Regions from separate parts of the Flavonifractor sp. An4 genome, predicted to be linked through region 2. Evidence: riboswitches for the same ligand, from Rfam matches in the RefSeq annotation. Region 2 holds a riboswitch; the other holds the start of a gene.
What was found. Region 2 has a riboswitch for cobalamin ahead of cbiD (cobalt-precorrin-5B (C(1))-methyltransferase CbiD). Riboswitches for the same ligand answer to the same signal wherever they lie in the genome.

Region 1 (3,372 bases), on a different contig from region 2:
CCGCCTGGCTGGAGACTCGGGCCATCCGGCGGGAGCGGGCCTTCGTCCGGGGGGCGGCCCATGAACTCAAGACTCCTCTGGCGGTGCTGCGCACCCATGCCGAGGCCCTGCGGGAGGACATCGACCCCGCCAAGCGGGGCCAGTATCTGGACACCGTGGTGGCTGAGAGCGACCGGATGGCGGCCCTGGTGGGGAGCCTGATAGACCTGGCCCGGCTGGAGAGCGGCGGCAAGGTGGAACGGGAACCCCTGGATCTGGCTGCTCTGGTGGAGAATGGTGCTGCACGGCTGTCCCTGCTGGCGGAGGAAAAGAACATTGAACTGCGTACTCAACTGGCCCCGGCATCCATGCTGGGGGACCGGCTGCGGTTGGAGGAAATGGTGGACAATCTGGCGGACAATGCCCTGCGCCACTGCACCCCCGGCGGCGCGGTGACCATTTCCCTGGCCCAAAAGGGACGGCGGATCACGCTGACCGTGGACAACGACGGCCCCGTCATCCCGCAAAAACATCTGGACCGCCTGTTTGAGCCCTTCTACCGGGGGGATGAGGGCCGCAGCCGGGCGGACGGAGGTACCGGTTTGGGCCTGGCCATTGTCCGGGCGGCGGTGGAGGCCCATGGAGGACGCTGCTGGGCGGTCAACCGGACGGGGGGCGTGACCTTTACGGTGGTGCTGCCCGGGTTGCAATCGAAAACATGATGTGGTATCATTTCCTCAACAAGGTAGAAACGATTGTGAGGGAGTACCATGGGATATAACCGTCCTGAGTCCAAGTGGCTGGCACGGGATGCCATGCGGGGGGCCTATCCCCACCCCATGCTGGTGACGCTGATGTATGTGCTACTGACCGGTGTACTGAGCAGTGTGGTGCTGAATTTTGTATCTGAGCCTTTTCAGGCTGCCTATTTTTATCTAACAGAGACCAACTATGAAGTGGAAGAGATCCTGACCGCCATTTTTACCCCCCAGCGTATTGCAGTGATTTTGGTCATGGAGCTGCTGCTGGCGCTCTATAGCTGGGTGATGGATTACGGATATACCTCCTATAGCCTGCGATTGGCCCGGCGGGAAGGTCCCAGCTACCGAAATCTGCTGGATGGCTTTTATACGATAGGACGGGCACTGGCCGTGAATTTCCTGTCGGCCCTGTTCGTGTTCCTGTGGGGGCTCATCGGTATGGCGGTCTATGTGGGCTTTGTGTTTCTGGCCTATCTAATGCACAGCGTCACCCTGATCTTTGTCGGCGCTTTGATCATGCTGGTTTGGATGATTGCCATATCCTATCGTTACCGGCTGGCGGTCTACTTTCTGTTGGACCACCCGTAGATGGGCGCCCTGGAGGCCATTGGCCACAGCCGCAACGCCATGCGGGGCAATATCATGGCACTGTTCGTACAGGACCTGTCCTTCCTGGGATGGCTGATTTTGTCTCCCTTCACCCTGGGTATTCTGAGCCTGTGGATCGGCCCCTATATGGGGGCGGCCAATGCCAATTTTTATAACTGGGTGGTGTATGGAGCCTTTCCTCAGCGTCCTCAGCCCGGCGGGTGGAACGGACCTTACGGCGGGATGTAACCAAAGTAGGCATTGTATTTTCGGACGAAGATGATATAATAGAAACAACAACTGAATCCAATCAGCGGTTGGTAGCTGTCCGTCCTCAGGGGCGGAGCTTTCAATGGGAATGCGGTGCAAGTCCGCAGCAGCCCTCTCTACTGTAAGGATGACGAGCGCTCATAAGGTCACTGTCCGGGTACGGATGGGAAGACGGGCGTAAGGTTGAATCCAAGCCAGGAGACCAGCCAGCCGCGACGGTAACGCGCATATTCGGCGGGGAAATGGCGCGTGACAGCACAGGCGTTTGAGCTGATGAAAAAAGAGTTTCCCGTCCGGGAAACTCTTTTCTTTTGCTATGGCCTGGGCCATAGATGTCCCCGCCGGAATCCATTTGCAGCGGCAGGGAGGTAGTAAAGCTATGGAACGGACCGGAAAGAACAGATTGTCCCAGCGGGAATTGAATGGATATCGTCAGTGGCTGGCGGAACTGGAGGAGGAAATGGCCGATACGCCCGGATTATCTCAGCAGCTGGATGGAGATCTTACCCTCTATTTTTCCCCGGAATGTCCCATTGGCAGACAGGTGTATACCAGCTTTTCCGACGAAGAACTATTGGAGTCACTGGTGGAGACCATGGAGGGGCGCAATGGTTCGCCCCGTCCGGAGCGGTTGCTGTGCGTCTACCGCTGGTATCTGGAAAAGCGCTTTGGTTCCCTCCATCATGCCTGTTGGCGGGCACGGGGCCGGAGCCGCCAGCAGGCGGCAGAGCGCATGTGGCCGGCGGACTGGCCCGAGCGGGTGGACACCCTGCCCTTCCTGAAGCGGTGCGCGTCCCGGGGTATATGCTTGGATGAGGATGCCCGACAAACACTGGGGGAGTACTGCGCGGCGGTCCGACGGACAGGTCAGCCTCCCTGCCGGGAGGAGCTGCCCGGGGAGCTGGATGTATTGTTCAGACAAGTGGGCTGCACCTGGCAGACCGGACTGGAACTGCTGGGCATTCCTGCGCTGAGCAAGTCTGTGCGCCGACATATGCGGCGCTATTGGGCGCGGAATGTTAGCCATGCCTGAAGCCGGAGGGGAAGGACCTTCCTGATACCGCCGTCTCAGAAGGATCTATATCCTGCTGGCTTCTGCCGAGGGGTATTTGACCTCGGCGCGCATAGCGGTCACCATTGTGAGGTGATCCGGCGGGCGTTTCTCTTGTACGGGGCGGAGAAAGCTGGTATACTATATCCTGAGATTTTATGTCCGGGAGTACCGGACAGCAGGAGGTCCTTTCATGAAGCTCATGGTCATTGACGGCAATTCCATCATCAACCGTGCCTTTTACGGCATCAAGCTGCTCACCACCAAGGACGGCACCCCCACCAACGCCGTCTATGGCTTCGTGAACATCCTGCTCAAGCTGATAGACGAGGAACAGCCCGACGCCCTGTGTGTCACCTTTGACCGGAAGGCCCCAACCTTCCGCCATCTGGCCTATGAGGGCTACAAAGCCCAGCGGAAGGGAATGCCGGAGGAACTGGCGGCTCAGCTGCCCATCCTGAAGCAGGTACTGGAGGCCATGAACATCCCTCGCTATGAGATGGATGGCTGGGAGGCCGACGACCTCATCGGTACCATCTCGGTGAAGGATACCGCTGCCGGGTGGAATACCGTCATCGTCACCGGCGACAAGGACTCCCTCCAGCTGGTCACCGATACCACCCGGGTGAAGCTGGTGTCCACCCGTATGGGCCAGACCACCACCAAGGAGATGACCCCCGAGGCCTTCCGGGAGGCCTACGGCTTTGATCCCATCCACATGGT
Region 2 (3,372 bases):
ATCAGCTCCTCCTCCACCTGCTCCAGCAGGCCGGTGGACAGGAAGAGCACCATGGTACAGCCATGGGAGGCCATCTTCCGCAGCTGCTCCCCCTCGGGCACAGGAGTGCGTCCCGCCATACGGGTAATGATAACCGACTGTGATACGTCAGGCAGCGTATACTCCGCGCAGAGGGCGGCGGCCGCTCCCGAGAAGGAGGACACGCCGGGGGTGACATCGTAGGCAATGCCCAGTTTGTCCAGCTCATCCATCTGCTCCCGGTGGGCGCCGTACAGGGAGGGGTCGCCGGTATGGAGCCGGACGGTGGTGCCCCCTCTGGCCTCGGTCTCTTTCATCACCGCAATGACCTCTTCCAGGGTCATCTTGGCGCTGTCATAGACCTGGCAGCCTTCCTTTTTATAATCCAGCAGGGCGGGGTTCACCAGGGAACCGGCGTAGATGATCACATCCGCCTCCCCCAGCAGCCTGGCGCCCCGCACGGTGATGAGATCGGCCCCACCGGGGCCCGCGCCGATGAAATGTACCATAATCGAAACTCCTATCTGTATCGGCGGACGGCCGTAAAAGTCGCCCCTACGATTGATGTTGATGCAGAGCCAGCAAGTTGTCAGCCCCTGTTGTCTTTCCCAGCAGTCCGTACTGGTTGGAGAAGAACACCGCCGCGATGGCCAGGTCCGGCCCGGCCCGGTGGTGCAGCACCTCCTCCAGAGCCTGGGCGATGGAGGCCATCACCGGCTTCAGCAGCCCGTCCTCTTTCAGCAGCTCCACCCCGGCATCGGTGGTAGGGCAGGCAAAGAGGGCTTTCAGCAGCGCCGGGCTCCCGCCCGTCAGAGCGGCGTGGGCAGTGAGGGTCTCCCGCCGGCCATCGGCCACCTTGGAGTGGGTGTTCATGTTCCCCGCCGCCACTTTAATCAGCTTGCCCAGGTGGCCCACCAGCAGGAAGGATCGGAAGCCCAGCCCGGCAGCGTGGTCGATGGCGTGACCCAGATAGTTGCTGCAAGTGCAGCGGTGGGTCAAGTCCAGGCCCAGAGTCCCCTCCGCGAAGGAATCCCCGTAGTTGCCGGGGGTGACCAGCAGATCGGTGACGCCTGCGGCTTTGGCTATATCCTGCTCCAGGTAGAGGGAGTCGATGAGGGCGGCCTCGCTCATGGGGCGGACGATGCCGCTGGTGCCCAGGATGGAGATGCCCCCTTCAATACCAAGCCGGGGGTTGAAGGTGTGGGCGGCCAGGGCCTCCCCCTCCGGCACCGAAATGGTAATGGACAGCCCGCCGGTATAGCCTGCCTTGGCCATCTCCTCCTCCGCCTGGTGCCGGATCATCCGCCGGGGGGTGGAGTTGATGGCAGCTGCGCCTACCGGCTGGTCCAGTCCGGGCCGGGTCACCCGGCCCACGCCGGTACCGCCGTCGATGATAATGCCGGGGGCGCCGGTTTTTTCCGCCCGGGCAAAAATCAGGGTACCGTTTGTCACATCCGGGTCGTCCCCGCCGTCCTTCCGGACGGCGCAGCTGGCCCAGCCGGTTCCGGCGGACTGTTCCAGCAGTTCAACCTCCACCGTGATCCCCGCCGGGGTATCCACCCTTACCGCGGGCAAAGTCTCCCCGGTGAGCAGCAGTCTTGCCGCGCCAGCTGTGGCGGCGGCGGCGCAGGTGCCGGTGGTGTAGCCGCAGCGCAGCTGCTTATTTCCCACCGGGATATACAGTTTCAGCACCAGACCGCCTCCTTCGACACAAAAAGGCCCTCCCCAGCTTTGGGGAGGGCCTTTTTCAATGAAAAATGCCGCACCTCTCCACCTCAGAGCTACGCAATACGGTATCCCTGCAGCGGGTCTCCTGGCTTGCGTTTCCTCCTCCGGCGCACCTTCTCAGCCCCACGGGCCAATGGTATTCGCGCCTTCGTCCACGCTTACAGTAGAGGTAAGACTGCGCCGGATTTGCACCGGCTTCCCCTTTCGCGGCACTGCCGCAACTGCGGATACGATTCAATTCTCCGCTCATTATATCAGGACGCAGAGGAAAAGTAAAGGTAATTTCTTGTCATATGAGCGCACAGGGCGGTTCCCATACCATGACAAAATTGGTCAATTTGACCCCATGGCGTTCCACCTGCTGCTCCCGCTCCACCCGCCAGCCCCGGTGTTCAAAGAAGGGCCGGGCGGTAAGAGAAGCATGGGTCAGCCGGGCGCCGGGCAGGCCGTCGCACAGGGCGGTGGCAATCCCCCGGCCCTGGAGATCCTTATGGACATAGAGCCGGTCCAGGTAGCCGTCGCCGGCCAGGTCGGCAAATCCGGCAATCATCCCGTCCCACTCCGCCACCAGAGTGGTATGGGCCTGAAAGGAGGCGTCCCAGGCCGCCAGATCCACCTGGCCGTCGGCCCAGGCATCCAGCTGCCGCAGGGTATAGTCCTGTCCGCACACCCCATGAACCGTCTGATAAAAGAGCTCCGCCAGAATGGGGCAGTCCGACGGACGGTAGGGCCGTACCGTCAGACTCATGTGCGGCGCCTCATATGTCTGGCCTTGTCCCACAGCAGGGCGCCGTACTGACATACCTTCAGCAGCACGTTCATCACCGGGTAGGACAGGCACAGGAACACCACCAGCACCAGGAAGGACTGGATGGTCAGCTGGCTCAGGCCAAAGCTGGCCCCGAACCAGATAATGGCCACCGCGGAGGAGGCGCTCATGGCGATCATCAGCACCCGCCGCTTCCAGTCGAAGGGCTTACACACCTGATAGAGCACCAGCAGGCCGATGACCACCAGCAGGATGGTAGACATAGTGGACAACTCATCGGTGGTAAAGCCAAAGACCAGATAGAAGGCCTCCAGCCCCAGCACGATGATCAGGTCGGTGAGGCCGCCGGGCAGGGCCGCCCGGAACACGTTGGTGAGGAATTTTCCCTTCACCAGCGCGTGGTTGGGCTCCAGAGCCAGGAAGAGGGAGGGCACGCCGATGGTGACGGCGCTGAGGAAGGAGATCTGCAGCGGGGTCACCGGGTAGGGGAAGGTGGCAAACAGAGAGATGATGGACAGGAAAAAGGAGAAGATGTTTTTCACCAGATAGAGGGCGGCGGCACGCTGGATGTTGTTGATGACCCGCCGGCCCTCGGCCACCACCTTGGGCATGGCGGCAAAGTCGGAGTTAAGGAGCACCAGCTGGGCGGCGTGGCAGGCGGCCTCCGCGCCGGAGGCCATGGCAATGCCGCAGTCGGCATCCTTCAAAGCCAGCACATCGTTGACGCCGTCGCCGGTCATGGCCACGGTGTGGCCCGCCCGCTGAAGGGCCTGGACCAGCTTGCGCTTCTGGTCGGGGGTGACCCGGCCGAACACGGTGAATTCCCGCACCGCCCGGTCCATATCCGCGTTGGAGTG

Region 1: another riboswitch for cobalamin. It lies ahead of B5F94_RS04680 (hypothetical protein); the one in region 2 lies ahead of cbiD (cobalt-precorrin-5B (C(1))-methyltransferase CbiD).

What each region holds. Positions count from the first base shown of each region.
Region 1 covers NZ_NFIL01000006.1:113,413-116,784, reverse strand. Annotated here, with positions in the region: gene B5F94_RS04695 (sensor histidine kinase) at 1-701, shown strand, start outside; gene B5F94_RS04690 (hypothetical protein) at 750-1,328, shown strand; gene B5F94_RS04685 (DUF975 family protein) at 1,329-1,577, shown strand; cobalamin riboswitch at 1,630-1,824, shown strand; gene B5F94_RS04680 (hypothetical protein) at 1,978-2,631, shown strand; gene polA (DNA polymerase I) at 2,843-3,372, shown strand, end outside.
Region 2 covers NZ_NFIL01000016.1:24,680-28,051, forward strand. Annotated here, with positions in the region: gene cobM (precorrin-4 C(11)-methyltransferase) at 1-527, opposite strand, end outside; gene cbiD (cobalt-precorrin-5B (C(1))-methyltransferase CbiD) at 574-1,710, opposite strand; cobalamin riboswitch at 1,804-1,987, opposite strand; gene B5F94_RS08560 (GNAT family N-acetyltransferase) at 2,036-2,488, opposite strand; gene B5F94_RS08565 (cation-translocating P-type ATPase) at 2,491-3,372, opposite strand, start outside.